Regions from separate parts of the Variovorax sp. W2I14 genome, predicted to be linked through region 3. Evidence: predicted binding sites of a transcription regulator. Region 3 holds the regulator's gene; each other region holds the start of a gene.
What was found. The regulator LexA, encoded in region 3, represses DNA repair genes until DNA is damaged. The targets are predictions, from matches to a motif close to ACTGTATNNNNATACAGT.

Region 1: a site for LexA is predicted at 4,954-4,971, ahead of QF040_RS00500 (PA0069 family radical SAM protein). Genes of this name have one in related genera too.
Region 2: a site for LexA is predicted at 6,186-6,203, ahead of QF040_RS22575 (ATP-dependent helicase). Genes of this name have one in related genera too.
Region 4: a site for LexA is predicted at 2,868-2,885, ahead of QF040_RS29600 (putative DNA modification/repair radical SAM protein). Genes of this name have one in related genera too.

The regions. Positions count from the first base shown of each region.
Region 1 is NZ_JBNDJX010000001.1:107,075-114,740, forward strand. Features, by position in the region: gene QF040_RS00460 (glutathione S-transferase family protein) at 1-122, shown strand, start outside; gene QF040_RS00465 (DUF427 domain-containing protein) at 287-670, shown strand; gene QF040_RS00470 (DOPA 4,5-dioxygenase family protein) at 687-1,034, opposite strand; gene QF040_RS00475 (DUF4166 domain-containing protein) at 1,042-1,692, opposite strand; gene QF040_RS00480 (SRPBCC domain-containing protein) at 1,689-2,738, opposite strand; gene QF040_RS00485 (SAM-dependent methyltransferase) at 2,769-3,725, opposite strand; gene QF040_RS00490 (thiol-disulfide oxidoreductase DCC family protein) at 3,790-4,221, opposite strand; gene QF040_RS00495 (GbsR/MarR family transcriptional regulator) at 4,282-4,875, opposite strand; gene QF040_RS00500 (PA0069 family radical SAM protein) at 4,994-6,091, shown strand; gene QF040_RS00505 (MFS family transporter) at 6,161-7,504, opposite strand; gene QF040_RS00510 (response regulator transcription factor) at 7,660-7,666, opposite strand, start outside.
Region 2 is NZ_JBNDJX010000001.1:4,821,424-4,829,089, forward strand. Features, by position in the region: gene dapB (4-hydroxy-tetrahydrodipicolinate reductase) at 1-467, opposite strand, end outside; gene QF040_RS22550 (outer membrane protein assembly factor BamE) at 568-1,125, opposite strand; gene fur (ferric iron uptake transcriptional regulator) at 1,214-1,633, shown strand; gene hprK (HPr(Ser) kinase/phosphatase) at 1,656-2,615, opposite strand; gene QF040_RS22565 (PTS sugar transporter subunit IIA) at 2,714-3,181, opposite strand; gene hpf (ribosome hibernation-promoting factor, HPF/YfiA family) at 3,405-3,734, opposite strand; gene QF040_RS22575 (ATP-dependent helicase) at 4,055-6,172, opposite strand; gene corA (magnesium/cobalt transporter CorA) at 6,386-7,372, shown strand; gene QF040_RS22585 (5'-methylthioadenosine/adenosylhomocysteine nucleosidase) at 7,365-7,666, opposite strand, start outside.
Region 3 is NZ_JBNDJX010000001.1:1,096,762-1,104,427, forward strand. Features, by position in the region: gene QF040_RS05170 (Crp/Fnr family transcriptional regulator) at 1-572, opposite strand, end outside; gene QF040_RS05175 (oxepin-CoA hydrolase, alternative type) at 633-1,412, opposite strand; partial or broken gene QF040_RS05180 (3-hydroxyacyl-CoA dehydrogenase) at 1,451-2,973, opposite strand; gene QF040_RS05185 (MFS transporter) at 3,118-4,275, opposite strand; gene QF040_RS05190 (D-2-hydroxyacid dehydrogenase family protein) at 4,336-5,343, opposite strand; gene QF040_RS05195 (hypothetical protein) at 5,444-5,800, opposite strand; gene lexA (transcriptional repressor LexA) at 5,939-6,622, opposite strand; gene QF040_RS05205 (asparaginase) at 6,696-7,658, shown strand.
Region 4 is NZ_JBNDJX010000001.1:6,339,049-6,346,714, reverse strand. Features, by position in the region: gene QF040_RS29610 (ureidoglycolate lyase) at 1-137, opposite strand, end outside; gene QF040_RS29605 (UdgX family uracil-DNA binding protein) at 134-1,579, opposite strand; gene QF040_RS29600 (putative DNA modification/repair radical SAM protein) at 1,591-2,844, opposite strand; gene QF040_RS29595 (DUF6351 family protein) at 3,229-5,529, shown strand; gene QF040_RS29590 (tripartite tricarboxylate transporter substrate-binding protein) at 5,600-6,589, shown strand; gene QF040_RS29585 (sensor histidine kinase) at 6,766-7,666, shown strand, end outside.

The DNA.
Region 1 (7,666 bases), 990 kb from region 3:
CGCTCGACAGCACCTCTGCGACCTACTGCAAGCGGGTGATGGAGCTGCCGGCGATGAAGGAATGGGTGGCTGCGGCGAAGCAGGAGCCTGAAGAGATCGACGAACTCGACGCGGAGTTCTGACAAGGGAAGAAAGAGGCCGCTGCATCGGCGGCCGGGTCCGATCATTCCTACGCCCGTACGCGTCGCTTCCGACAGACGCTGCCGCGCATTGCGCGGAGATTGCAAACGAAGGGTGCCGGCTTGCCCGAAACCTGTCCTTTGCAATCTGACCGAGGAGCAAACCCATGAGCAAATCGCCAGGGCACCAGAACGCCCCCGACCACAAAGTGAACGAGTCGATCGTCGATGCCCGGATGACGGTGGAGATTGACGGCGAGACCGTCGCCGATTCGCGCAACGTGATTCGCGTGGACGAGGACGGCCATCCGCCGCGCTTCTACTTTCCGCGCGAGGACGCGCGGATGGAATTCCTGAAGCCGTCGGCCACGGTGACCGAATGCCCGTTCAAAGGCGAGGCCAGCTATTTCGATGCGGAGACGCGCCACAAGCATGCGAAGGACGTCGCCTGGAGCTACGAAGTGCCTTACGACGAGCACAAGGCGCTCGCCGGTCGGCTGGCGTTCGACGAAACCGCGTCCGCCGCGCTGCGCATCCGCAGCCTGCCCTGAGGCGTCGAGGCCGGGCTTAGCGCCGGAACATCCGCAGATCGAGCGCGCTTTCCTCGCCGAGCCACATCGCATGCGCCGTGTGGTCGGCGAGGTCGTCGCCTGTGACGCCGTGCACAAAGATGTCCAGGCCGTTGCGGTTGGCATCGAGCCACCCAATCACCTGATCGAACTCGGCCGCATCGAAGGCCAGTTGGCAGCTCCAATGCGGATGCGGGCCCACGAGCCGCTCGTGCACGCGGCCGACGACGACCATCAGTTCGCGGCCCGCGCGCTCGCAGAGCTCACGCGCCTCTGCCACCGTGGCGGGGGCGAAGTAAACGTGGGCGTGGTACTGGGGGTAGAGGTTTTCGGGGCGGCGCGGCATGGTGCGTTCATTGTGATCCCGTGCGCGATGCCGGGGACGAAGACAGGTGAAAGCGCCCGCTGTAGCGGAACACGTCGCCGAACCAGCGGTGGCGCAGCAGCATCTTCATCGTGAAGTGCTCGGGGCTCGTTGAGTCGGGCCGTTCCTCGACGTAGGCCGTGCCCATGAAGAGCCCGAGCGGCAGCGGAATGCGAAGGCCCGCGACGCGCCAGGTGTAGCCCCGGTCGCGGAACACCAGCGCGCCGTCTTCCGCACTCACCGCGAGACGCATGCCGATGCCGAAGCGCACGTACTCGACCACCTCGGCGCCGTGCGCGGCGGTGTGCTCCATGTGCGAGCGAAAGTGAAAGGGCTTGCGGCCTGCGAAGTGGAAGACGCGGTCCCAGTACAGGTTGGCATCGCCGGGGTTGCAGCGGTAGTGCACTTCGATCGGCACGTCGGTCCCGGTGTACGGCACGAGCGCGCCAAAGAGGCGGCCGAAGGGCATCAGCAGCGCGGCCCATGGCGCGTGATGCACTTCGTTCATGGTGCCGCGGACGCACACGTAGTCGTCGGAGAACGGCGTCATCGTGTAGTGGCGGCGGATCACGTCGCCGAGCTTTTCCCAGGCTGCTCCGAGCGCCTGCTGGAAGACGGGCTGCGTGTGGTTGCGCGTCATCCCGCCACCGCCACGGCGCCTTCGCTGCGCACCTTGTAGAAGTGCAGGATGTGCTCCGAGAAATCGCCGAGCAGGAACTGCGCGACGCGGTCCGCATACCAGTTGAAACGCGTGCTCACGCGCCACGACACATCGATGCGCAGCTCGGTGCCGCCGTCGCGCGGCGTCAGCGTGAAGGCCGAGTCGCGCAGGTCGAAGTAGTGGCCGCCGATCACCACGTGGTCGTCGAGCGCGCCTGCGGGGAAGGAGTCGGGCGCGAAGCGGTACTGCCACTTCATGTGCTGCTGCGGCTGCCACTCGGTGACGAGTTCCTCGAAGTGCACATCCTTCTGCCATTGCACCTGGCGCACGCGGCCTTCGGGCGTTTCGTGCGTCACGCCGGCCACGGGCATCGGCACGCCGATGCGGTAGGCCCAGGCATCGCCGACTTCGTCGGGGCGGATGTCGCGCGCATTGTTCAGCTCGTGCCACACGCGCTCGGCGGGCGCGGCGATGAAGAGCGTGCGCGAGGTGTTCGAGAACTGGTCCGGGTTGGGCAGATGCGGCTCGATGGCGCCGAGCACCAGCGGCAGCATCGCGAAGCTGTAGAGCGCGGGCTTGGGCCAATTCGTGACGCGGCACACCAGCCCCATCGCCAGGCCGCCGAGGCTGCCCATGACCGCGAAGAGCGGCACGATGACGACGGCGCAGATCATTCCCTCGATGAAGACCAGCAGCGTGCCGATGACGAAGAGCGCGGTCGACACCCACGGCGCCCAGATGTAATAGCCCCAGCTGCGCCGCTCCATGCGTTCGGCCATGTACACCGTGACGGCGCCGCACACCGCGGGCGCGAGGTAGATGAAGGCACCGAGCATCGCCGAGAAGGGGCGGCCTGGCCCGCCGCTGAAGGCGATGCGCAGCACGAGCGCGGCGGCCGCGCCGACCAGGAGCGGCCAGAACCACGCGAAGGGCATGCGGCGGCGGGGTTTGTCTTCGTTCTCGTCCGGATGGGAATCCAGAGGAGCGAGCTCGGAGAGCCTGCTTTCTTCGGGTTCGGTGCTCATGGAAACGTCTTCTCCTCGTGTGTTTGTTTTTCAGCAGCCGGCGCGTCTGGCGGTCACCATGCAGTAGTCGAAGTCGCGCCAGAACATGCCCAGCGCGAGCGCGCAATAGCTCGCGACGATGTGCTTGCGGCGCCACGGGGTCAGCCTGCCGCGCGCCTTCCAGAGTTCGGCCAGCGTGAAGCGCGTCGCCAGCACCGGGATATGCAGCGCGCTCGGCGCAACGCGCCAGCGCAGCGACTTGCATTCGATGTCCTCGAAGCCGTTGTCGCGCAGCGCCGCGGTGAAGTCGTCGCGCACGGCGAGCGTGGGCACGGCCCAGCTGTCGGCCCAGAGGCGGTGCAGCCAGGCGGCGATGCGGCCGGGGTTCCTGCGCAGCAGGAAGCCATCGACCACCACGAGCCGCGCGCCGGGCTTGAGCAGGCGCGCGGCCTCGCGCACGAAGTCGGCCTTGGCGGTGCCTTCGGCATAGCAGGCACTTTCCACCGCCCAGGCGCCGTCGGCCTGCGCGGCAGGCAAGCCGGTGCGGGTGTAGTCGGCTTCGATGTGGGCCATGCGGTCGGCCACGCCGGCAGCGGCATCGAGCCGCGCGGCGATGCGGTTCTGCACGGGCACGTTGGTGACGGTGACCGCATAGAGCGATGCGTCGTCGCCGACCAGCGTGCGCGCGGTGGCGCCAGCGCCGCAGCCCATGTCGATCACGCAGCGGCGTTGCCGGCCTGCGGCGGGCTGCGATTCATCGAGCCGCAGCGCGCGGCCGACGGCACGGTTCATCTCCACCAGCATGCCTTCGCGGCGCAGCGGGTTGAGCCCCGCGCGCCAGAAGCCGAAGTGCATGTTGTAGCTCGGGCTCCAGGCGCTGTAGTCGGCCGCGACTTCGGTGAAGTAGTCCTGCGTGTCCTCGGCCGTGATGGGGGCGCTCGCGGTGTTCACGGGTGCGTGAGTCGCAGTGGACGGCATGCGGAAGTCAGGCTGGAAGACGGTGGGCATCGAGGCTCCTTCTGGCGTTGGTTCTTGTGGTTCCCTGGGGGGGGGGCGTGACAGCGTGATCGGTTCAGAAGCGGCAGTGGTCGTCGGCACAGGTGGCCGGCGCGATGGCGCCGCGGCCCGCGAGGCGCGCGACGAGCCAGCGGGGTAGGCGGTAGCGGTTGCGCGCGAGCACGGCATAGGCGCGGTCGGCGAGCGCGCCGACGATGGGCAGGTCGAGCAGTGCGCCTCCCGCCGGCATGCCCACGGCCGCGCGGCAGGCGCGGATGGCTGCAACGCCGGAGAGCACGCGCCCGGATGCGTCGACCGCGTGCATGGCCGTCATCAACGCCTCGCGCGGAGCCGGACCGGCACAGAAGCCGAGGAGCGAGCAGTCGACGAGGTTCAGCCGGCCGGCCGCATCGCGTGCGCGCATGGCGCCCATTTCGGCCACGCACAGCGGGCAGGTCGCGTCGTAGTAGACGGTCAGCGGGTACGCGGCAACGGCAATTCGGCTCATGGTGTTTTTGATTCCCGATATTTCAGTCAAAACAGAAATAAGCTGGCAAAAAAAGAGAACTCAGATCATCGGCAGGCTGGCATGGTGCGCGTCGGGGTCTTCGCCCTTGTCGGTCGGTGCTGCGGGAGCCGCATCGCCGCGCACGAACTTCTGCACGCTGGCGCCGAGCGTCAGCACCTTGTCCAGCGTGCCGGGCGAGAGCCGCAGCATCTCGTCGGCCCAGGTGGCGAGCTTGTCCATGAGTTCCATGGTGGAGCGGATCCGGTCTTGCGCATCGGCCGGTTCCTTCTGGAAATCGGGGCTGGAGACCAGCTCGCGCAGGACGCGGATGGTGGGGTCGAACTCGCGTTCCTTGCGCTCGCGCACCACGGTGCGGAACAGCTCCCACACGTCGACGCTGGTCTCGAAATAGTCGCGCCGATCGCCCAGGATGTGGGTAATGCGCACGAGGTTCCAGGCCTGCAATTCCTTCAGGCTGTTGCTGATGTTGGAGCGGGCCACGCCCAGCGTTTCGGAGAGTTCTTCGGCGTGCATCGGCTTGCCGCGCGCAAAGAGCAACGCGTGGATTTGCGAGACGGTGCGGTTGACGCCCCACATGGAGCCCATTTCGCCCCAATGGACGACGAACTTGCGTTGAATTTCTGTGAGTTCCATGGCGTCGAGTCTAGGATTTCCTGAATTTCTGTCAATAGAGAAATAGAAAAATCACCGACCGCTGCTGAATGGTGAAATACTGTATGAATAAACAGTAAAGTCATCGAAAGGATTTGCCATGCCACCCGCATCTCCAGTTCCCATCCACATCATCAAAGGCCGCGGTGCGGCCACCCGGCTGGCGCATCGCTTCTCGAAGGACGAGCGCAATGCCTTCGACGATGGCTGGGGCACGCTCGAAGAGGGCGTGGCCGAGGCTGGGGAACTCATGCCCCTCGCGACCGAGGTGCGTTTCGAGGACGTGAAGTCGGTGCTCACCGAAAACGACTCGCCCGACATCTACTTCGATCGCGCGCTCAATCCGTACCGCGGCTGCGAGCACGGCTGCATCTATTGCTTCGCGCGGCCCACGCACAGCTACCTCAATCTCTCGCCCGGCCTCGACTTCGAGACCAAGCTCATCGCCAAGCGCAACATCGTCGAGGTGCTGCGTACCGAACTCGGGCGCAAGAGCTATCGGCCGAGCCAGATCGCCATCGGCACCGCCACCGACTGCTACCAGCCGATCGAGCGCGAGTTGCGGCTCACGCGCTCGGTCATCGAGCTACTCCAGGAAGTGCGGCATCCGTTCGCGCTGGTCACCAAGTCGAGCGCCGTCGAGCACGACCTCGACCTCATCGCGCCGATGGCGGCCGAGCACCTCGCAGCGGTGTACGTGACCGTGACCACGCTCGACGGCGAACTCGCCCGCAAGCTCGAGCCGCGCGCCGCCGCGCCGCACCGGCGGCTGCGCACCATCCGCACCTTGGCCGAAGCAGGCGTGCCGGTGGGCGTGAGCGTGGCGCCGCAGATTCCCTTCGTCACCGAAGACATGGAGCACGTGCTCGAAGCCGCCTGGGAGGCTGGTGCGCGCAGCGCGTTCTACACGGTGGTGCGGCTGCCGTGGGAGGTGGCACCGCTCTTCAAGGAGTGGCTCGCGCTGCACTACCCGCAGCGCGCGGACCGCATCATGGCGCGCATCCACGAGATGCGCGGCGGCAAGGACTACGACGCCGATTTCGCCACGCGCATGAAGGGCTCGGGCCTGTGGGCCGATCTGATCCACCAGCGCTTCCAGAAAGCGACGAATCGCCTGGGCTTCAATCGAGAGCGCATTCCGATGGACACCACCGCGTTCCGGCCGCCGGGGGCGGCGGGGCAGGGCAACCTGTTCTAGCGGATTTGCGCGAGGTGGCGGCCTTCGCTCGGCGCCGTTCGAGCATCAGGCCGTTTCTGTGTTCTGTTCTTATTTGTCGTGATGCAGGTAGGTCGCGCGGCGCGGCAGCAGCAGGCTGACCGCGAAGACCACCGCCATCATCGCCGTCACGTACCAGTAGAAGTACGACTCGTGGCCGATCGACTTCAGGCCCAGCGCCACGTATTCCGCGCTGCCGCCGAAGATGGCGTTGCCCACCGCGTACGACAGCCCCACGCCCAGTGCACGCACTTCGGGCGGAAACATCTCGGCCTTCACGATGCCGCTGATCGAGGTGTAGAAGCTCACCACCGCCAGCGCCACCACGATCAGGATGCCGGCGAGCAGCGGGCTGGTCACGTTCTGCAGGCTGGTCAGCACGGGCACCGTGATCAATGCGCCGAGCGCGCCGAACAGCAGCATGTTGCTGCGCCGGCCGATGCGGTCCGACAGCGCGCCGAAGAGCGGCTGCATGCACATGTAGATGAAGAGGCAGGCCGTCATCACGTTGCTGGCGGTCTTGATCGACATGCCGGCCGAGTTCACCAGGTACTTCTGCATGTAGGTGGTGAAGGTATAGAAGATCAGCGAGCCGCCGGCCGTGTAGCCCAGCACCATGAAGAAGGCGCGCTTGTGGTGCTTGAACAGTTCGCCCATGGTGCCGGCGCCCTTGACGGCGCGGGTCTCTGTGCTGGCGGTTTCGGTGAGCGAGCGGCGCAGCATGAGCGCCACCACCGCGGCGACCGCGCCCAGCACGAAGGGAATGCGCCAGCCCCAGGCCTTGAGTTCGGCGTCGTCCAGGAACTGCTGCAGCACCACCACGACGACCACGGCCAGCAACTGGCCGCCGATCAGCGTCACGTACTGGAAGGACGAGAAGAAGCCGCGCTGTCCGCGCATCGCCACTTCGCTCATGTAGGTGGCCGTGGTGCCGTATTCGCCGCCGACCGACAGGCCCTGCAGCAGCCGCGCGGCCAGGAGCAGCACCGGTGCCGCCGCGCCGATGCTGGCGTAGGTGGGCAGGCAGGCGATGACCAGCGAGCCCACGCACATCATCGTCACCGAGACCACCATCGAGGTCTTGCGGCCCTTGCGGTCGGCGAGCCGGCCGAAGATCCAGCCGCCGATCGGGCGCATCAGGAAGCCGGCGGCGAACACGCCGGCCGTGTTGAGCAACTGCGCCGTCGGGTCCGACTTGGGAAAGAACGCGGGCGCGAAGTAGATGGCGCAGAACGCGTAGACGTAGAAGTCGAACCACTCCACGAGGTTGCCCGACGAGGCCGCGAAGATCGCGAAGATGCGCTTGCGCTTTTCCTCGAAGGTGTAGGGCGTGGAAGAGGTGTCGGTGTCGGATGCGTCCGGGCTGGAGGCACCGGCGCTGGCAATGGCGGTCATTGGGAGGTCCTTGTCTCTGGGCGCGGCCCGTGGGACCGCTTGAAGCTTGTCCCCGGGAGTCTCTTTCGCCGCCGCCGCGCCGTCGTCCGTAGCCGCCCGCCGCGCTGCTACGTACGTGTACGCAAGGGTAAATACCTAGAAGATGCCTGCGCCAGCTACAGC
Region 2 (7,666 bases), 3.7 Mb from region 3:
GCCTTGGCGGCCATCTCGAGCAGCTTGAAGGTGACGTTGACGCCCACGCTCATGTTCGGGGCCAGCATGATGGCCACGTCTTTCGCGATCTCGGCGATTTCGGCCTTCTGCGCGTCGCTGAAGCCGGTGGTGCCGATGACGGCCTGCACGCCGAGTTCCCGGCAGACCGCCAGGTGGGCGAGCGTGCCTTCGGGGCGGGTGAAGTCGATGAGCACCTGCGCGTCTTGCAGGCCCTTGCGCAGGTCGGCCACGATGGGCACGCCGCTCGTGAAGCCAAGGAAGGCTGCTGCGTCGGCGCCGATGGCTTCGCTGCCGGCGATGTCGAGGGCGCCGGCCAGACGGCAGTCGGGCGCATTGCGCACGGCCTCGATCAGCATGCGGCCCATGCGGCCCGAAGCGCCGGCAATGGCGATGCGGCGCAGCGCCGGGGCAGAAGAAGCGGAAGGGGAAGAGATAGGTTCAGTCACGCGGATTCAGTCTTCGGAATGGCCCGCAGGCCACTGGGAACCAAAAGGACACCGGACGGACGCCGCCTGACTCGGCGGGCGCCGCCCGCTCTGGTTGCGCTCAGCGCGTGGCTTCGAGCGGCGGGTAGGCGGCCGGCAGCGGGGGCACGGTCGTCGCCGAGGCGGAGGCATCGGCTTTCTGATCCTTGGCCGGAGCGAATTTCTTGAGCTCGTCTTCCGTGGCCTCGAGCGGAGGCACCTTGCCGGTTTTCTTGCGGGTGTCGAGCGTGGCGACGAATTCTTCTTCGCTGGGCATCTCGTCGCCTACGAAGCGGTCCATCAACTCGCCGTTGAAGAACACAGTCAGGCGGCGCTCCTGGGGTTCGACGCCCTGGCGGCGGATGGTGAATACGTAATCCCAGCGATTGGCATGGAACACATCGTTCAGCAGCGAAGTACCGAGGATTTCACGCACCTGCTGGCGCGACATGCCGGGCTTGAGCGCCGCGACCTGCTCCTTCGACACGAAATTGCCCTGGACCACTTCGACCTTGTAGGGCGTGACCGCGGCCAGCGCGCCACGCGTGCGATCGCTGAAACCGCTGCAGGCACCGAGGCAGAGCGTCGCGGCGACGGCAGCAGCCAGCAGCCAGGAACGGCGTTGGAAAATGGCAGGCATGGGAGGAAAAGGGGGTAGCGATATGATCGGCCATTGTAGCGGCTGGCCTTTTCAGGACCTGACCGCGGCACAGGGCGCAGGAACCATCATGGCCAATATCGACGAACTCAAAAATACCGGCCTCAAGGCCACCTTGCCACGCCTGAAGATTCTGGAAATCTTCCAGACGGGCAGCCAGCGGCACATGACGGCCGAAGACGTGTTTCGCGTCCTGCTCAACGAACATTCCGACATCGGCCTTGCCACCGTTTACCGCGTGCTCACGCAGTTCGAGCAGGCCGGCATCCTGGAGCGCAGCCACTTCGAGAGCGGCAAGGCAGTCTACGAACTCAACGAAGGCACGCACCACGACCACCTGATCTGCACCTCGTGCGGCAAGGTCGAGGAGTTCTACGACGCCGAGATCGAGCGCCGCCAGCAGATGATTTCCAAGGACAAGGGCTGGATCCTGCAGGACCACGCCATGTCGCTCTACGGCCTCTGCGGCGACTGCGTAAAGAAGCGCTGAACCGTGTAAAGACGGCGGCGAGTCAGTCGCCGTCGCGGCCGCTTTCCATCGCCTTGTGGTGGCGCGCCACGAAATCCGCATAGGTGTCGATGCCGCGCAGTTGCAGGATCGAATTGCGCACGGCCGCCTCGACCAGCACGGCGATGTTGCGCCCTGCCACCACCTGGATGATGACCTTGCGCACCGGAATGCCCAGCACGTCCTGCGTGAGCGGCGCCGAGGGCATGCGCTCGTAGTCGCGCTCGAAGCTGTCGCGCCGCACCAGGTGCACGATGAGCTTCAGGCGCATCTTCCGGCGTACCGCCGTCTCGCCGAAGATCGCGCGGATGTCTAGGAGGCCGATGCCGCGCACTTCCAGCAGGTTCAGCAGCAGGTCGGGGCAGCGGCCCTCGATGGTGTTCTGGTTGATGCGGTAGAGGTCGACCGCATCGTCGGCCACCAGGCCATTGCCGCGTGAAATCAGCTCGAGCCCCAGCTCGCTTTTTCCGAGGCCGGACTCGCCCGTGATCATCACGCCCATGCCCAGGATGTCCATGAACACGCCGTGCATCGAGGTGCGCTCGGCGAAGTGCTTGGACAGGTAGGCGCGCAGCAGGTCGATGACGAAGGCCGACGATTCGCGCGTGGCAAAAAGCGGCAGCTGGGCACGCTCGCAGATCGACAGCAGCTCGTCCGGCGCGGCCTGGCCGTCGGCCAGCACCAGCATCGGCGGCTCCAGCGTGACGATGCGGGCAATGCGCCGTGCGCAGTCTTCGGGGCTGCCGCGCGTGAGGTAGGCCACCTCGCGGGCGCCCAGGATCTGCACGCGATACGGGTGGATGTAATTGAGGTAACCGACCAGGTCGGCGGCCGACTGGGCGCGGCTGATGACCTCGGGATCGAACTGGCGTTCCGAAGCGCCGAGCCCCGCGAGCCATTCCCAGCGGAGCGACCCGCGGAACTCCTCGAACATGGCATCGGCGCTGATGACGGTCGGCTTCATGCGTTCAGAAGGCGGCGCTCGGCGCCGGCATTGGATGGATGAGTGACAGGGGAGGTGTCGCGCAGCTTAGCAGCAGCCGCGCACGCCGACGCATGCGCTCAGGCGACTTGCGTGGATTGCCAGCCGGCGATCAGGCCGTGGAGTGCGGCGGCGTCGGTGCTGGACTTGATCTGTTCGCGCAGGCCGGCGTCGCTCAGCAGTTCGGCGATTTCAGAGAGGATTTCGAGGTGCTTCTGCGTGGCCGCTTCGGGCACCAGCAGGAAGATCAGGAGGGCGACGGGCTGCTCGTCGGGAGCGTCGAAACCGATGGGATTCGCCAGCTGGAACACCGCGGCCATCGGCGCCTTGAGGCCCTTGATGCGGCCATGCGGAATGGCGACGCCGTGACCCAGGCCGGTGGAACCGAGGCGCTCGCGCGCAAAGAGGCTGTCGGTGATGAGGGCGCGCCCCAGGCCATGGAGGCTTTCGAACAGAAGGCCAGCTTCTTCGAAAGCACGTTTCTTGCTGGTAGCGTCAACGCTCACAAGCACTTGGGCGGGCGGCAGGATGGACGCGAGGCGATTCATGGTGGGAGCAGAGCGGGGGCGATTATGCACCCGGTTGGTAAAAACCCCCAGTCCCCCTATCTACTTTCTGTTTACATGTTGCCCGGAGGCCTCGCTGCCCCAGGCAGAAGCCGGCGGAAACCAGCAGAAAACCCAAAAGTCCGACGGCGGTGGTCGGAAAAGCAAAAGGCCGCCCGAAGGCGGCCTGTGGTGCGAGCGGGCCCGAGAGAGCCCCGCCCCTTGTTCACATCACGCGCTTGGGCGCCACGTGATGGTGGTCCTGCAGGCGGTCCTTGTGGCGAACCACCTGGCGGTCGAGCTTGTCGACCAGCTCATCGACCGCAGCGTAGAGATCAGCGTGGCTCGACTCCGCGAACATGTCATTGCCCTTGACGTGAATGTTGCACTCCGCCCGTTGGCGGCGTTCCTTTTCCTTCTGCTTTTCCACCGTGAGGATCACCTTCACATCGACCACCTGGTCGAAGTGCCGTGTGATCCGGTCCAGCTTGCTCGTGACGTAGGTGCGCAAGGCAGGGGTGACGTCGAGGTGATGACCGCTGATCGTCAAATTCATGAATGACCTCCTGAGAATTGACGGTTGGGGAAATGACCCCGCTCCGGAATGGAGCGTGGCCGGCGAAACAGGTGTGGTGCGGGAGAAAGGGAGAGAAGAGGAGGAGGGGAAGAAAGAGGGTCCGTCGATTCACTATGCCCAAGCTGTCACGGTATTGCAATACCTGGGTTCTCCGGGTGGCGAGAGCGCCTGGGGCCTGCTTCAATCCGCTATTGAATCCATAGCTGCCCGCGCAGCTTGGCCCGCCTTCGTGGCGCTTTGCTTGCAAGTGTTAACGCACTTTTCGCCCGGTGACCCTCCCGGGCGAAGGGCCAGCCGCTTCAGCGCCAGGCCGCGCGCATGCGGTTGCGCAAGTCGATCACGGCGGCGGGCGGAGGCACTGCGGGCGGCTGTACCGGCGGCGGTGGCCAGGTCTGCTGCTCGAAGCCCGCGAGGTCCGATTCCGTGATGAAGCGCGTGCGGTTCGCATAGAGATGCCGGTCGCCCCGCACCGCCTGCTGCGTGATGTAGAAGCGTTGCGGCACCAGGAGGTGCAGGTGGTCGCGGGCCCGGGTCATCGCGACGTAGAGCAGGCGCCGCTCTTCCTCGAGTTCGTGCGCGCCCTGTGCCACGTCGGCCGGCAGGCAGCCGTCGACCACGTTGAGCACATGCACCGAGTTCCACTCCTGCCCCTTGGCCGAATGGATGGTGGAGAGGATCAGGTAGTCCTCGTCGAGCAGCGGCGGCCCCGGGCGATCGCTCGTGGCTTCCGGCGGATCGAGCGTGAGCTCGGTCAGGAAGCGCTCGCGCGAACCGTAGCCCGCGGCGAGGCGCACCAGTTGCTCCACGTCCTGGCGGCGCACGCCGGAGGTGTCGTCATAGAGCCGCTCCAGGTGCGGCAGATACCAGTCCATCGCCAATTCGACATCGGCCGGCCATGCCAGCGACGGTGCGCGCAACGCAGCGTAGGCCTCGGCAAAGCCCGTCCACTGCTCGCGCGCGGCGGACGGCGGCGCGAAGTCGCGCACGGCCGCGGCCGGATCGGCCGCCTGGTCCATCGCATCGAGCAGCCGCGTGCCCGTGACGGGCCCGATGCCGGGAATCAGCTGCGTGACGCGAAATCCCGCCATGCGCCCGCGCGGGTTCTCGGCGAAGCGCAGCACCGCGAGCAGGTCCTTCACATGCGAGGCCTCGAGAAACTTGAGCCCGCCGAACTTCACGAACGGGATGTTGCGACGCGCGAGTTCCAGTTCGAGCGCCGCGCTGTGCGACGAGGTGCGAAACAGCACCGCCTGCGACTTGAGCGCGAGCCCGCCCTCGCGGTGCGCGAGCACCTTGTCGGCCACCCAGCGCGCCTGCCCCGCCTCGTCGGGCACCAGCACCAGCTGCGGCTTGCCGGCAGAGGGCTTGTCGGTCCAGAGCGTCTTGGCATGCCGCTCGGCCGCCTGCGCGATCACGCGGTTCGATACGTCGAGGATCGGCTGCGTCGAGCGGTAGTTGCGCTCCAGCGTGACCACCCTCGCCTCCCGACTGAACTGAGACGGGAAATCGAGGATGTTGCGCACCGTCGCGCCGCGGAATGAGTAGATCGACTGCGCGTCGTCCCCCACTACCGTGACGCCGCGCCCATCGGGCTTCATCGCCAGCAGGATCGAGGCCTGCAGCAGGTTGGTGTCCTGGTACTCGTCGACCAGCACATGGTCGAAGCGCGCACCCACCGCCTCCGCCAGTGCGGGCTCGGCGACCATCTCGACCCAGTAGAGCAGCAGGTCGTCGTAGTCGAGCACGTTCTGTTGTTGCTTGGCTTCGACGTAGGCGCCGAACAGCTTCTTGAGCTCGGCCTCCCATTCGCCACACCACGGGAAGGCGTCCTTCAGCACCTCGGCCACCGAAGCGCGCGTGTTCACGCAGCGTGAATAGATAGAGAGGCACGTGCCCTTGCGCGGGAAGCGGTTGACCGTGGAAGACAGGCCCAGCTCGTGGCGCACCAGCCCCATCAGGTCTTCGGCATCGCCGCGGTCGTGGATCGTGAAGTTCTCGTCGAGCCCGATCTGCTGCGCGTACTCGCGCAAAAGCCGCGCCCCGATGCCGTGAAAGGTGCCGGCCCACGGCAGCGCGGGCGGGCGTTCCGACTTGAGGCCGAGCACCTTGGCCAGCACCTGGCCCGCGCGGCGCTCCATTTCCTGCGCGGCGCGGCGCGAGAAGGTCAGCAGCAGCATGCGCTGCGGATCGACCCCGTCCGCGATCAGATGCGCCACCCGATGCGCCAACGTGCTGGTCTTGCCGGAACCAGCACCGGCAATCACCAGCAGCGGGCGGTGATCGTCGGCCACTGCGGCGCCGACACCGTGTTCAACGGCCGCGCGCTGGTCGTCGTTGAGCGTGGCCAACGCCGCGGCCAAGCGCTCGGCCTGGGTCTTTGGCGCAGCGGAAAAAACGGGGGACGCAGCGGTCTGCATGGGGCACGACTTTACTGTATGTCCGTCCAGTTCAGTCAGGTTGCCGACATGTGCCCGGTGACATAATCGCGCCTCGCTGCAACCGGAGACTCCCCATGGAAACCGCCCCGTCTCGGCAGCTTTCAACTCCCCTCTGACGCGCTCGCGCCGGGCCCGGGAATTGAAAGCGCCCCTCCCTCGCCCACCGTTTCAGTCATCCCCGGGAGTGAGCCCATGCTCAACATCTTTACGCTCGCCAACGGCCGCCTCGTCCAGGAAGAGATCGAGTCGCTGGAGGAGCTCTCCAAGTTCCAGCCGATCTGGGTCGATCTCGAATCGCCCACGCTCGAGGAAAAGCGCTGGATCAAGCAGTACTACGGCCTCTCGATTCCCGAAGACGCGATGGACGAGGACATCGAGGAGTCCGCCCGCTTCTACGAGGAAGACAACGGCGAACTGCACATCCGCTCCGACTTCCTGATCGACGACGACGAAGACCCGCGCACCGTGCGCGTGGCTTTCATCCTCAACCAGCACAACACCGATCTGCGCAGCCGCGGCGTGCTGTTCTCGATCCACGACGAAGACGTGCCCGTGTTCCGCCTCCTGCGCATGCGCGCACGCCGCGCGCCGGGGCTGATCGAAGACGCAAAAGAGGTGATGCTCAAGCTCTTCGACGCCGACGCCGAATACTCGGCCGACACGCTGGAGAACATCTACGACGAGCTCGAAGTTGCCGGCAAGAAGGTGCTCTCGGGCAACGTCACCGACGAGCTGGCCGGCGAGGTGCTCGGCCTCATCGCGCGCCAGGAAGACTTGAACGGCCGCATCCGCCGCAACGTGATGGACACGCGCCGCGCGGTGAGCTTCATGATGCGCAGCAAGATGCTCAACGCCGAGCAGTTCGAAGAGGCCCGGCAGATCCTGCGCGACATCGAATCGCTGGACAACCACACGGCCTTCCTCTTCGACAAGATCAACTTCCTGATGGATGCGACCGTCGGTTTCATCAACATCAACCAGAACAAGACCATCAAGATCTTCTCGGTGGCGAGCGTCGCGCTGCTGCCGCCCACGCTTATCGCGAGCATCTACGGCATGAACTTCAAGTTCATGCCCGAGCTCGACTGGGCCATGGGCTACCCGTATGCCATCGTGCTGATGGCGGCGAGCGCGCTGGTGCCGATGTGGTACTTCCGCCGGCGCGGCTGGCTCAAGTAGCCGGCAGCCTCGCGAGCCACGCGCCGACCAGCGCGAGGCTGTAGCGACTCGCGACCTCGGCGACAAAGCGCGCGAAGTCGCCGTGGGCCTCGTCGTCGGCGCGGTCTGAAATCGTCCGCATCGCCGCGAAGGGCACGCCGTAGTCGTGGCAGACCTGGGCCACTGCGGCGCCTTCCATTTCCACCGCGAGCGCGTCGGGCAGATGGCGGCGCAACGTTTCGCTTTCTGCGGCGGTCGAGACGAAGCGGTCGCCGCTCACCAGCAAGCCGCGATGGACCTTCGGTGAGTGCAAGC
Region 3 (7,666 bases):
TCTTCCTGCGCCAGTTGCAGGCCGATGCGCATCTGGCTGCCATCGTCCAGGTTGGGCACGCCGTAGCTGCGCACGAGGTGAATCAGCTGCTTGGCCAGGCGTGCGCGCAAGGGAAGGGTGTTGAGATCTTCCACCAGCCCGAACAGCGTGCGGATGCGGCGTGCCTGCAGCCGCATCAGCGCTTCGTAGAGCTCCACGTGCGCAGCCAGGATTTTCTGGAAGTCGGCCCGCGCCACGCAAAGGATGGTGCTGTCCCCATGCGCATAGGCGTCGTGCGTGCGCCGGTCCCCGTCGAACATCGCCACGTCGCCGAACCAGATGCCCGGCTCCACGTAGGTCAGCGTCACCTGCTTGCCCGAGACGGCCGTCGAGCTGACCCGCACCGCGCCCCTGGCGCAGGCAATCCAGTGTTCGGGTGGATCGCCGCGTGCGGCGATCAGGTCGCCGTCCTTGTAGCGTTTGACGAAAGCGCATCGGAGGATGTCGTGCCGTAACGATGGAGATAGGGAAGAAAACCAGCGACCACTGTTGATCGCTTCACGTTCTTCGATGGTAAGAATGGGGTCGTCCATTGGTTGTCCTCTCGGCGACTGAAAAGCTGGTGGGTGTCACGGGAGCGACGCCGCGAGGCGCTACTCGTATTGCGGCGGTTTCTTGCCGAGGAACGCGGCGATGCCGATGCCCGCGTTCGCATGGTGCAGGTTGCGCACGAAGTGATCGCGCTCCTGCGAGAGCTGCGCGGCCAGCGTGGCGCCGCGTGCTTCGCTCAGCAGCTCCTTGATGCTGGCGAGCGAGTTGGGCGCGCGGGCGTTGAGCTTCTTCGCGAGTGCCAGGGCGCCCGCGAGCGCCTGTCCGCTTTCGGTGAGTTCGTTCACGAGGCCGGCCGCATGCAGGCGCGGCGCGGCGATGCGCTCACCGTTCATGAGCCATTCGCTGGCGAGCTGGCGCGGCAGCTGCTGCCCGAGGTGCCAGCTGAGGCCGCCATCGGGCGACAGCGCCACGTTGCTGTAGGAGGCCGCGAATACCGCGTCGCGCGCTGCCACCACGAAGTCGCAGGCGAGGGCGAGCGAGAAGCCCGCGCCGGCCGCGGCGCCTTCGACGGCCGCGATGATCGGCTTCGGAAAGGTGCGGATCGAATCGATCCAGTTGTGCAACCCCTCGATGCTCTCGGCCTGCACCGAGCGGTCGAGTTCGCGATTGGCCAACAGGCGCTGCAACGAGCCGCCCGCGCAGAACCATGCGCCTTCGCCCACGATCACTACGCTGCGGATCTCGCTGCTGCTCTCGGCGCCGTTGAGCGCCTCGATGCCCGCGGCGTAGATCTCGGGGCCCAGCGCATTGCGCTGGGTCGGGTTGGAGATGGTCAGCACCATGGTGCTGCCTTCGCTCGTGCTCTTGAGTTCGGCGGTCATCGCTGTGTCGCGTTTCCAGTCGGTTGGTGGTTTGTTATTTATTCTTCTTCGTGCAGGAGGCTCAGGCCCAGCGCACCGCGGCGGCGCAGCCACGGGCTCGGGCGATAGCGCGGGTCGCCGTAGACGGTCTGCAGGTTGAACAGCACTTCGAGCATGTTGGTCGGGCCGTAGAGGTTGCCCATCGCGAGCGGGCCGCGCGGGTAGCCAAGACCCAGCTGCACCGCGGTCTCCAGGTCGGCCGGCGAGCACACGCGCTGTTGGCACATGTCGGTGGCGATGTTGACGATGGTGCCGATCACGCGCTGCGTGACGAAGCCGCCGCTGTCGCGGATCACGCTCACCGCCTTGCCGTCGCGTGCGAAGAGGGCATGCGCGGCATCGCGGATGTCGCGGCGCGTGGCCGGATTGGTGGCGAGCACGCGGCGCTTGGTGGCGGCGTCGTCGATCAGCATGTCGATGCCGACGGTGCGCGTGGCGTCCAGGCGCTCGACGGCCGCGACCGTGGTCACGTCGAAGCCCAGCGGGGCCACGAGGATCAGCGAATGCGGCGCGGCGGTGGCGCCGCTGTCGATCTGCGCGCCCAGCGTGTTGATCAGGCGCAGCAACTCGGCACGGCGCGCGGCGCGGGGCGAGACCCAGACCGAGGGGGTGCCGTCGACCACGGGTGGCGGAGCCTCGGGCGTCTGCTGCATCACGCCGTCGGTGTAGCGGTAGAAACCTTCGCCGGTCTTGCGGCCGAGCGCGCCGGCGGCGAGGCGCTGCGCGGTGATCACGCTCGGGCGGAAGCGCGGCTCCTCGAAGTACTGGTGGTAGATCGATTCCATCACCGGGTGCGACACGTCGAGCGCGGTCAGATCCAGCAGCTCGAACGGGCCGAGGCGGAAACCGGCCTGGTCCTTCAGGATGCGATCGATGGTCGCGAAGTCGGTCACGCCTTCGCCGACGATCCGCAGCGCCTCGGTGCCGTAGCCGCGGCCCGCATGGTTGACGATGAAGCCGGGCGTGTCCTGCGCCTGCACCGCGCTGTGGCCCATCTGCACCGCGTAGCCGGCCAGTTGCTTGCAGACCTCGGGCGCGGTCTTGAAGCCCGCCACCACCTCGACCACCTTCATCAGCGGCACGGGGTTGAAGAAGTGGAAGCCCGCGAAACGCTCGGGATGCGCGAGCCCGGCCGCAATGGCCGTCACCGAGAGCGAGGACGTGTTGGTGACCAGCGTGGAAGTCGGGGCCACCACGGCCTCGATTTCGCGGAAGAGCTTGCGCTTGACTTCGAGGTCTTCGATCACTGCTTCGATCACGAGGTCACAACCAGCGAGTGCCTCGATTGAATCGACGGCCTGCACTCGAGCGCGATCTGTGCATCGCGCGTCGCGGCATCGAGCTTGCCCTTTTCGTGCAGCTTGTTCCACTGGGCGATGAGGGCTTCGCGTCCGCGTTCGGCGGCGCCCGCAAAGCTGTCGAGGAGCAGCACCTCGCTGCCGGCCTGCGCGGCGATCTGCGCGATGCCGCGACCCATGGCGCCCGCGCCGATGAGCCCGATCCGTTGGTAGTTCACTGTCATTTGATGGAGATTTTCGCTGGTTGAGTGGTGTGAGGGCCTGACGCGCAGGTGCTGGCCGGAAAGCGGCTGGCGAGCGTCGGCAGCCTCCGATTTTGCAATCCCGCGCGGGCGATGCATCCCGGGTCTTACGCGGGTCTCGTGTTTTCAGGACGCGCGGCGGCTGCGGTCGATGGCGACGCTGAGGCCAATGGCAAGCAGCAGCAGCGCCAGGCCGACTCGGCTCAGCCACGGCGCCGCGTCGTTCGCCAGCAGCCAGCCGCCGAGCGCCGCGCCGACCGCCTGACCGATGTAGATGCCCGAGCTGTTGAGCGCCACGGAGCCGGGCGCGAGCGCGGGCGCCAGGCCCACGAGCCGCGCCTGCTGAGCCGAGTTGGTGGCGAAGCAGCCGATGCCCCAGGGCACGATCACCACCGCGAGCCAGGCGAGCGTGCTCGCGAACGGCCAGAGCAGCAGGCTCAAGGCGATCAACGAGGACGTCAGAAGCACCATCCGGCCGGCGCCCACGCGGTCGATGTAGCGGCTGACCACCATGTTGCCGATCAGCCCGAAGGCGCCGAACAGCGCCCACATCAGGCTCAGCGTGTTGGCGTCCGCACCGAAGCTCTGCTTGAGGATGGGTCCGAAATAGCTGAAGAGCACGAACTGTCCCGAGCCCTGGAGCGCCGTGACTGAAACGATGCCCATCAGCACCGGGCTGCGCAGCACGCGAGACCACGCGGCGGCCGTGAGCGCGGCAGGCCGGATGCCGGTGGGCAGCGTGAGCCAGATCGAAGCGGCGCTGACGATGCTGAGCAGCGCAATGGCCATGAAGGCCATGCGCCAGCCGAGGTGGCCGCCGATCAGCGCGCCGATGGGCAGGCCGAGCACCGAGGCCATCGACCAGCCAAGGAAAACGAAGGTCACGGCGCGCCCGCGGTGTTCCGGCGGCACAAGCATGCCGGCGCAGGCCGCGGCCTGGGGCGTGAAGATCGCCGGCGCAATCACCGTGAGCATGCGCACCGGCAAGAGCGCGGCGAAGCTCGGCATGAGCGTGCAGAGGGCGTGTCCGGCGGCATACCAGAGGAGCGTGAGGGCCAGGAGCTGGCGGCGATCCCAGCCCGCGACCAAGGCCGCCAGCAACGGTGCGCCGAGGCACATCACGATCGCGGCGGCGGTGATCAGCTGGCCCGCTGTCGCAGCAGTGACAGCAAGCGATGTGCTGATCTCGTTGAGCGTGCCGGGCACCACCATCACGCCGGTGCCGATCACGAAATTGCCGGCCAGCAGCGCCCAGAGCGCGCCTCGAGGCGCAGGCCGGCTCATCGAATGACCTGCGCCTTCGGCTGCGGTATTCGCCTTGGAGCGGCCCGGCGGCTCATGAACTCACCGGCGGACCTGCAAGGCGCCGGGATTCACGATGTTGGTGGGATTGCCCTTGATGAAGCTCACGACGTTGTCGAAAGCCTGGCCGAAGTAGCTCTCGTAGCTGTCCTGCTCCACATAGCCGATGTGCGGTGTGCAGATGCAGTTTTCGAGGCGCAGCAAGGCGTGGCCCTGCAGCGGCGGTTCGCTCTCGAACACGTCGATGGCCGCGAGGCCCGGACGTCCGCGATTGAGCGCGGCGAGCAGGGCATCGGCCTCGACCAGTTCTGCGCGGGAGGTGTTCACGAAGAGCGCTGTCGGCTTCATGCGTGACAGGTCTTCGAGCGTGACGAGGCCGTTGGTTTCCTCGTTGAGCCGCAGGTGCACCGAGAGCACGTCGGCCGCGGCAAAGAATTCGTGGCGGTTCTGCGCGACCTGAAAGCCGTCGGAGCGCGCCTTGGCGCAGCTCGCTTCGCGTCCCCAGATCACCACCTGCATGCCGAAGGCCTGCCCATAGCGCGCGACCAGTTGGCCGATGCGGCCATAGCCCCAGATGCAGAGCGTCTTGCCCTTGAGCACCGAGCCAAGTCCGAAATTGGGTGGCATCGAAGCCGACTTGAGCCCCGACTGCTGCCACGCTCCGTGCTTCAAGTTGCTGATGTACTGCGGCAGCCGGCGCATGGCCGCCATGATCAGCGCCCAGGTGAGTTCGGCCGGTGCCTGCGGAGAGCCCGAGCCTTCGGCCACCGCCACGCCGCGCTCGGTGCAGGCATTGACGTCGATGTGGCCGCCGACGCGTCCGGTCTGCGAAATGAGCTTGAGCTTGGGCAGCTTTTCGATGAGCTGGCGCGAGATCTGGGTGCGCTCGCGAATCAGCACGATCACGTCGGCGTCTTTCAGGCGAACCGACAGTTGGCCGATGCCCTTGACCGTGTTGGTGTAGACCTTGGCCGCGTACGCGTCCAGCTTGGCGGCGCAGCGCAGCTTGCGCACGGCGTCCTGGTAATCGTCAAGGATCACAATGTTCATGGCGTGCCATTGTGCCTCGCAGCATTGGGATGTCGCGCCAGTGAACGTTTGGATACCCACCCCCGGGGCACTGCTGGTGCGGCTCGCCGGGGGAAATGCCTCAGTGCAGGCGCGTGGAACTGGGTGCGGTTTCCGCGGCTTCGAGTGCGGCCAGTCGGTCGAGCTCCGCGCAGACATCGGCCATGCGGCCCGAGATCACCATGCGGCTGCGGTCCCGGCTTTTTCCGTCGATCACGCGAACTACACGCAGCGGGCGTGCCGTCGCGGTGGCGGTTGCCGTCGGTGCAGGCGTACCAGCGGTGCGCGTGGTGCAGGCGGGGCGCACGGCCACGTAGCGCAGGCCGGCGGCAGTGTCGCTGCTGTCCCGGCGGTGAGCGCGGCGCGCAGGCAACAACCGGTTTGCAAGCGATTGCAGCGGCATCCAGAAATCAGCGATGGCGAGGAGGGCGATTCCCATGTGAACTCCAAAAAAGTCTGAGGTTGAACACAGGCAGGATTTCTTGAATCGGCCGCGACAGGGTGATGGCGACTTCGCGCCATACGCCCGCCACCTGTCGAGGCCGGATGGGGTGCTGCTGCAAGCAGGCCGCGAGACCTACATCAGCATGGTGTTGCGGATGAGGCCGACCGCGAGGCCTTCGATTTCGAAGGGCTCGCCGGGCTGGACGATGATGGTCGGGTAGTCGGGGTTCTCGGCGTGAAGCTCGATCACCTGCTTGTTGCGCTTCAGGCGCTTGACGGTGACTTCGTCGCCCAGGCGTGCCACGACGATCTGGCCGTTGCGCGCTTCCTTGGTGGCCTGCACGGCGAGCAGGTCGCCGTCCATGATGCCGGCGTCGCGCATCGACATGCCGCGTACCTTGAGCAGGTAATCGGGCTGGCGCTGGAAGAGCGTGTTCTCGACGTAGTAAGTCTGGTCGACATGCTCTTGCGCCAGGATCGGCGAGCCTGCCGCGACGCGACCGATGAGCGGCAGCGCCAACTGCGCCATGCCCGGCAGCGAGAGCGAGAACTGCCCGCCTTCGCGATGCCGCGTTTCGTTGAGCGAACGCAGCGCATCGCCCTTGAGTCGAATGCCGCGCGAGGTGCCGCTGACAAGTTCGATCACGCCCTTGCGGGCCAGCGCCTGCAGGTGCTCTTCGGCAGCGTTGGCCGACTTGAACCCCAGCTCATTGGCGATTTCGGCGCGTGTGGGCGGGGCGCCAGTGCGCGCAATGGCGCTCTGGATTAAGTCGAGGATCTGCTGCTGGCGGGCGGTAAGCTTCACGGCGAACTGCATATGTGGTTCCTTGCGGCACTGGCTAGATATCCAGTACCTGTATTTTTAACCAGTTTTTGGAAGTTGACAAGTCATGGCCAATTCCCCGTTGCCCGAAGTGCGTCGCGTGGTGGTTCTGGGGACCGGCGGAACCATCGCCGGAAAGGCCTCCAGCAGCGGCGACAACATCGGCTACACCGCTGGGCAGGTCGACGTGTCGGACTTGCTGGGTGGCATCGACGCGCCTGAGGGCGTCACCCTGCTGGCGGAGCAGGTGGCGCAGGTCGACAGCAAGGACATGGCCATCGACATCTGGCAGAAGCTCGCGCAGCGGTGCGCGCATTGGCTCGCGCAGCCGGATGTGGCTGGCGTGGTGATCACCCACGGCACCGACACGCTCGAGGAGACCGCCTTCTTCCTTCATTCGGTGCTGGCACCGGCGAAGCCTGTGGTGCTGACTTGCGCGATGCGCCCGGCCACTGCTCTTTCGCCGGATGGTCCGCAGAACGTGCGCGATGCCATCGCTGTCGCGGTGACGGCGGGCGCGCAGGGCGTGACGGCGGTGTGTGCTGGCACGGTCCACAGCGGGGTGGAAGTGCAGAAGGTGCACACGTACCGCCTCGATGCCTTCGCATCCGGCGATGCAGGGCCGATTGGCTACGTGGAAGAGGGCGCGGTGAGGCGCGTGAGGGAGTGGCCGGCTGCGCCGTCTCCCCAGGCATCGACGGCGCTGAGCGCATCAGGGCCTTGGCCGCGGGTCGAGATCGTCATGAGCCACGCCGGTGCGAGTGGCGCAATCATCGATGCACTTCTTCGGGAGGGCGCGGAAGAACCAGTCCGCGGATTGGTTCTCGCGACTACCGGCAATGGCACCGTGCACCACGCGCTGGAAGCGGCAGCACTCAAGGCACAGGACGCCGGCATTGCGGTGCTGCGCGCGACGCGCTGCACCAGCGGTCGCATTCTGCCGAAGCCCGATGACCGGCTGCGCGACGCAGGCGCGCTCACGCCCGTGAAGGCGCGCATCGCGCTGATGCTGGAACTGCTAGGGAAATAAATAGCCGC
Region 4 (7,666 bases), 5.2 Mb from region 3:
AAGCGCCGTGCGTTGCCGCCGTTGATCGGGCGGCCTTCGCCGGTCGGAGCCTCGATTACCGTGCCGAAGGGCGCAAAGGCCGTGGATGTGAGCGGTTCCGCAACGAGCGGCGCTGCAAGGGGCGGTTCGGCATTCATGCCGCGATTGCAGCAGAAACCGTGCCGCGCGCGCGTTCGAGGTCGTCCAGCCAGCGGGCGTAGGCCTCGGCGCGCTCGCCGTCCGAAAGCCGCAGCAGCGCCGAGGGATGCAGGGTCACGAACACCGGCCTGCCGTCGCGGCGCTCGTGCAGCCACGCCCCGCGCTCGGCCTGCACCGCCACCGGCCGGCCCAGCAATGCGCGCGCTGCCGTGGCGCCGAGCGCCACCAGTCCTTCAGGCCTCACGAGCGATATCTCGCTGTCGAGCCAGTGCGCGCAGGCATCGGCTTCGCGCTGCGCCGCGGTCTTGTGGATGCGGCGCTTGCCGCGCAGCTCATACTTGAAATGCTTGACGGCGTTGGCAAGGTACACGCTGTCGCGCGCCCAGCCCAGTTGCGCCATCGCGCGGTCGAGCAACTGGCCCGCCGGGCCGACGAAGGGGCGGCCGGCCAGGTCTTCCTGGTCGCCGGGCTGCTCGCCGACGAGCATGTGCCGCGGTGCGAGCGGGCCTTCGCCGCACACGGCCTGCGTGGCGAGCGCGCCGATGGGGCAGGCGCGGCAGGCGTGCGCGGCCGCGCGCAACTCGCCCAGGTCGGCGGGCGCCACGCCCTCGGCCGGCCGCACATGCAGCGCAATGGGCGCACGGATGCGCCGTGCCGCCGTCGGCGGCGCATCGATCATCGACTGGCTGTGCGCCTCGGCCGCGTCCGTGAGCGGCTGGATCAGCGCGGCCTCGGGCAGGTTGTGCCAGTAGCGGCGCGGCATCTCGCGCCGCATCATCGCGACCTTCAGGCGCGCGGGGTTGAAGATGTGCTCGTAGTAGGTGAGCCAGAGCTGCTCGCCCGCGTCGGGCGGCGGCTTCTCGCGGCGGTCGGCGCCGTCGCGGAAGGCCAGCGTCTCGCCGTTCCACTCGACGCAGCGCTCGGGCGTGAGGATGGCCCAGCGCATCTGCGCGAAGCGGCGCGCGAAGAACGGCGCGTTGGCCTCGATGATGTGGTGGTCGGGCTCGAACCAGGCGACGTGGCGCTCGAGCCCGTCGTCGCCCATGACGCGGGTGAAGCGCACGAAGGCGCGCATCTTGTGGATGTCGCGGTGCACGGCCTTGGCCATCAGCTGCGCCTGCATCATGTCGGCATCGAGCGGGTCGTGCCGCAGCGAGGGCTCGTGCGCGAGGCGCCACAGCAGGCGGTACATGAGTGCGAAGCGCTGCGGGTCGCGATGCAGGATCACGTTGCCGCACAGCGCGACGAAGGACGCGGGCACGGCGTGCGGCGCGCCGGCGACGAGCGGTGCTGGCGCTGCGTCGTTCGTCTCGTCGAACAGACCGGCAACCCGCTCCCCATTCCATTCGACCTGCTCCGGCGGAACGCCTCCCGCCAGCAGTTGCCGCGCGTGACGGCGGAAGGCATCGAGATCGATCGGGTTGTCGAGCCGCACGTGCATCGGAGGCCCGCTCAGAACAATGCGGCTTGCGTCGGTTGCGCGGCAGGCGCCGCCGCCGCCATGGCGCCCGCCGCGGGCCGGTGCCCATCGGCCACCACGAACGGCAGCACCTTGCGCGCCGGCACATGCAGCCGCCGCAGGTCGTCGGCCCGCACCCGGCGCACGCGCCGCGCCTGCAGCAGCCGCTCGACCGCCTTCACGCCCAGGCCGGGCACGCGCAGCAGCATCTCGCGCGGCGCGTGGTTCAGGTCGACCGGAAAACGCTCGGCATGCGCGAGCGCCCAGGCCATCTTGGGATCGACGTCGAGCCGCAGCAGGCCATCGGGCGCAGCCACGATTTCCTGGTGCTCGAAGCCGTAGAAGCGCATGAGCCAGTCGGCCTGGTAGAGCCGGTGCTCGCGCATCAGCGGCGGCGCGACCAGCGGCAGCGCGCGCGCCGCATCGGGGATGGGGCTGAAGGCCGAGTAATAGACGCGCTTCAACTTGTAGGCGCCGTAGAGCGTGGCGCTCGAGGCGAGGATGTGGCGGTCGTCGGTGGCGTCGGCGCCCACGATCATCTGCGTGCTCTGGCCCGCGGGCGCGAAGGGCGGCGGCTTCGCGGCGGTGGGCGCGGCGCCCGGCAGCGCGCGGATCGGCACCACGCGGCGCGCCTCCTCGCGCGTGTCGTCGATGCGCAGCCGCAGCCGCGCCATCGATCGCCGGATCGCGCTCTCGTCCTTCTCGGGCGCGAGCGCCTGCAGGCCTTCGGTGGTGGGCATCTCGACATTGATGCTGAGCCGGTCGGCATAACGACCGGCGCGGGCGATGAGCTCGTCGCTGGCGTCGGGAATGGTCTTCAAATGGATGTAGCCGCGAAAGTCGTGGTCTTCGCGCAGTTGGCGCGCCACCTCGACCACCTGCTCCATCGTGTGGTCGGGCGACTTGACGATGCCGCTGGAGAGAAACAGGCCTTCGATGCAGTTGCGCCGGTAGAAGTCGAGCGTGAGCTGCACCACCTCCTCGACGTGGAAACGCGCGCGCGGCACGTTGCTCGAGGCACGGTTGACGCAGTAGAGGCAGTCGTACTGGCAATGGTTGGTGAGCAGCACCTTCAGGAGCGAGATGCAGCGGCCGTCGGGCGCGTAGCTGTGGCAGATGCCGGCGCCCTCGGTCGAGCCGATGCCGCGGCCGCCGAGCGAGTCGCGCGGCTGCGAGCCGCTGGACGCGCACGAGGCGTCGTACTTGGCGGCGTCCGCAAGGATGGCGAGTTTGCGCTGGAGGTCCACGGGCAGGCTTGGGCTCGAAAAATACTGGATGAATATACAGTCATTCGATCACACCGTCTGCCAATGCCCGTGCGGATTTCCAGACAAACCGCGCGCGGGCTGGCTGGTTTTCCAGCCCGCGCCGCGCGGGAAAACCACGAGTCCGCCGACGCAAATCATTTGAATTCAAGCACTTGCGCGCGACACCGCGCCTGGCACATCGGTTGCTATCGGTTGCACACCCGCCAGAGGATGGAGACACACATGACCGACCTGCCGACGCCCGCTTTCCCTCTCAGTCCGCACTGACGCCCCCGCACCGCGCGACGACCCGGCCCCAGCCGGGTCGCGCCGCCGCATGCCTGCTTTCTTTTTTCGCAACCACAACAAGACGGAGACCTGACCATGACATCCCGGAACACGAAACGCCTTCGCCCGACACCGGCCCGCGCCAGCGCGCTGCTGGCCGCGCTGATCCTTACCGCCTGCGGCGGCGGCAGCGGCGGGGGCGGCGGCTTCAGCTTCTTTCCGCCCGTCTCGGGCGGCCCCGGCGGTCCCGGCACGCCCGGCAATCCGGACCCCGGCAATCCGAACGATCCCGGCACGCCGCCGACGCCGCCGGACGCCACGCTCAAGGTCGGCGTGCTGTCCTCGGCGCCGCAGCTCGTGACGGGCGACGACGCGCTGGTCGAGCTCGAACTGCTCAAGGACCAGCCCGCCGACAGCCTCGCAGTGACCGTCGACGGCCGCGATGTCACTACCGCCTTCACGCGCAACGCCACCACCGGCCGGCTGCTCGGCAAGGTCACGGGCCTGAAGGAAGGCGCCAACGAGCTGGTCGCGAAGTACGGCAACTACAGCGCCAGGCTCGCGCTCACCGCCTACCCGGTCACCGGTCCGGTGATCTCGGGCCCGCACGAGGAGCCCTTCGTCTGCGGCTACGCCACCTTCACGCGCATGGGCGGGCAGGTGCTCAAGTCGCTGGACGACGGCAAGTGCTCGGTGGAGACGCGCGTGGACTACTACTACCGCACCACCGGCGGCACCAACACGCGCTTCGTGCCCGAATCGATCACCGCCTACCCGGCCAACATCGCCTATCTCACGATCAACGGCAAGCAGGTGCCCTACGTGGTGCGGCTGGAGAGCGGCACCATCAACCGCGGCCTGTACCAGTCGGCGATCCTGCACGACGTGCTCCACGAGCCGCCGCCCTCGCCCACCACGCCGCCGGCCAGCTGGAACGGCACGCTGCTCTATCCGCTGGGCGGCGGCTGCCAGGGCGGCTGGTTCCAGCAGGGCAACGACTTCGGAACGCTCATCAACCCGACCTACCAGAGCCGCGGCTTCGCGGTGACGACCTCCACGCTCAACGTCTTCGGCACCAACTGCAACGACCAGCTCTCCTCGGAGACCATCGCGATGGTGAAGGAGCGCTTCATCGAGAACTACGGCGTGCCGGCCCACACCATCGGCACCGGCGGCTCGGGCGGCTCCTACCAGAGCCACCAGACGAGCGACAACTACCCGGGCCTGTTCGACGGCGTGGTGGTGAGCCAGGTGTTCGCGGACGTCACCTCCTCCACCATCTTCAAGCTGCACGACTCGCGCGTGCTCAACAACTATTTCAACGACCCGGCCACCACCGCGCTGGCCTACACGACAGCCGAGAAGCAGGCCATTTCGGGCTACCTGCAGATCGGCAACATTCCCAACATGAGCAACAGCGCGGGCCGGCTCGACCCCACGGTGTCGTTCCCCGCGGGCGTGCCGGCCGACAAGCGCTACAACGCGCTCACCAACCCGACCGGCGCGCGCGCCACGGTGTTCGACCACACGGTGAACGTCTACGGCAAGACCGAGGCCGAGGGCTTCGCGCTGCGTCCGATCGACAACGTGGGCATCCAGTACGGCCTGAACGCGCTCAACGAGGGCAAGCTGGGCATCGACAAGTTTCTCGACCTGAACGAGCGCGTGGGCGGCGTGGACCGCGACATGAAGCGCACCGCCGCGCGCACCGTGGGCGATGCGGAGGCGCTGCGCCGCGCCTACCAGTCGGGCCGCATCGTGAGCGGCGGGGGCGGCCTCGCTTCCACGGCCGTCATCGACCTGCGCGACTACAACGACGGCAACACCGGTGGCGACATCCACACCAAGATCCATTCGTTCTCGATGCGCGAGCGCCTGCGCCGCGCCAACGGCCACATCGACAATCACGTGATGTGGACCATGGGTGGCGGCACCGCGGCCGCATTCGACGAAATGGTCAAGTGGCTCACCGCTGTGAGGGCCGACACCTCCGACCGCACCAAGGCGCAGAAGATCGCCGCCAACCGCCCGGCCGACCTGAAGGACGCGTGCTGGAACGCGGGCCTGAAGTACACCGAGGAACAGACCGCCTTCGGCCCCGGCGCGTGCAACACCTTCTACCCGGCCGGCACCACGCCGCGCATGGCCGCGGGCGGCCCGCTCACCGACGACATCGCCAAGTGCCAGCTGAAGCCGCTGAACCCCTCGGACTACAGCGTGACCTTCAGCCCGGTGCAGTGGGCGCGCCTGAGCGCGGCCTTCCCGGACGGCGTGTGCGACTGGACCAGGCCCGGCGTGGGCCAGCAGCCGCTCGTGGGCACCTGGCTGTCGTTCGGGCCCTCGCCGGTGAACCTGCTGTTCGACATCACGAAGAAGCTGGTGTCCAGCTTCATGTAAGCCGTCCGCGGGGACGAACCGCCGTCCCCGCCTTTTTTCCTGCATCCCGGAGTGAACCTTGAAAGCATCCATGAAGAAGCCCCTTGCCCTCGCAGCGATTGCCGCGGTCCTTTGCACCGCCTCGCTCGGCCTGCACGCGCAGGACTTTCCCGCGGGCAAGCCGATCACCATCGTCGTGCCCTTCGCGGCCGGCGGCCCGACCGACCGCGTCGCGCGCGACCTCGCCGAGGCGATGAGAAAGCCGCTGGACGGCACCAGCATCGTGATCGACAACGCGGCCGGCGCGGGCAGCACCATCGGCAATGCCAAGGTGGCGCGCGCGAAGGCCGACGGCTACACGCTGCTGCTCACGCACGTGGGCATGGCGACCACGCCGGTGCTCTACCGCAAGCTCCCCTACAACTACGAGACCGACTTCGAGTACCTGGGCATGATCAACGACGTGCCGATGACCGTCATCGGCAAGCCGCAGCTGGAAGCGGGCAACTTCAAGGAGCTGCGCGAGTGGGTCGCGAAGAACGCCGGCAAGACCAACCTGGGCAACGCCGGCATCGGCTCGGCCTCGCACCTGTGCGGCCTGCTGCTGCAGAGCGAACTCAAGGCCGAGATGACCACCGTGCCCTACAAGGGCACCGCGCCGGCCATCGCCGACCTCCTGGGCGGGCAGATCGACCTGCTGTGCGACCAGACCACCAACACCACGGGCCAGATCGAGGCGAAAAAGGTCAAGCCCTACGCCGTGACCACGCTCAAGCGCCTGTCCACGCCGGCGCTCAAGGACCTGCCCACGCTCGACGAATCGGGCCTGAAGAATTTCCAGGTGACGATCTGGCACGGCCTCTACGCGCCCAAGGGCACGCCCGCGCCGGTGCTCAAGAAGATCAACGATGCGCTGAAGGTCGCGCTGAAGGACCCGGAGTTCATCAGGAAGGAAGAAGGCCTGGGCGCCGTGGTCGTGGCCGACAAGCGCGTCGAGCCGGCCGAGCACAAGAAGTTCGTGCAGGCCGAAGTGGCGCGCTTCGGCCCCGTCATCAAGGCGGCCGGCGTGTACGCCGACTGACGCGCTCCGATGGCGCGGCGCACCGGTGCAGGAGGGGGTCGGGGTGGGGGCGGCAACGAGGGTAATTCCGTCTCGGCGCGGCCGGCCGGCCTGACTACCATCGGAGCCCTTTATCGCAGACCGGCGGACCTCCGCTTCCCGTTCCCGTGTCAATGCTCCTTGCGGCAGGCCGTGCCATGCTGAAGCTCTCCGCGCCGTACCGGCCCGGCTTTGCCGGATCGCCGGGCGAGCTGCGCGACAAGGCCGTGCTGGCGCGCTTTCCCGCCGGCGGCGATGCGGCGTCCGCGCCCGCCGGTGCGCCGCAGGCCGCACGCTGGCGCCGCTGGACGGCCGTCGGCATCTGGCTCTGCCTCATCGGCGCGGGCGGGGCGCTCGCCTATGTCGTGGGCGAGCGCGCCGGCATCCGCTCGCTGCAGCAGGGCACGCTGCACCGGCTGGACATCTATTCGACCAGCCTGCGCAGCGAACTGAGCCGCTACGAATACCTGCCGCAGGTGCTGTCGCTCAGCCCCGACGTGCTCGACCTGCTGCGAAGCCCCGGCGACAGCAGCCTGCAGTTCAACGCCAACGTCTACCTGGAAACCGTCAATGCGCACGCCCAGGCCTCGGCCCTCTACGTGATGGATGCCAAGGGCCTCACGCTGGCCGCGAGCAACTGGAACCAGCAGGGCAGCTTCGTGGACATGAACTTCTCCTACCGCCCCTACTTCCAGGACGCGGTGCGCGGCGTGCCGGGGCGCTTCTACGGCATCGGCACGGTGAGCCGCGAACCGGGCTACTACTTCTCGTTCGGCATTCCCGACGGCGACCGGCAGCTCGGCGTGGCGACGGTGAAGGTCAACCTGGACAAGCTCGACGCCACCTGGTCGCAGTCGGCCGACAAGGTGCTCGCGGTGGACGGCAACGGCGTGGTGTTCCTCTCGTCGGACGCGGGCTGGAAGTTCCGCGCGCTGCGGCCGCTCTCCAGCGAAACGCTGCAGCAGCTCGCGCAGACGCGCCAGTACACCGAGGCCGGCTCGCTCACGCCCATCGACATGCGCGAGCACCGGCCGCTGTCGGGCGGCGCCGGCATGGTGG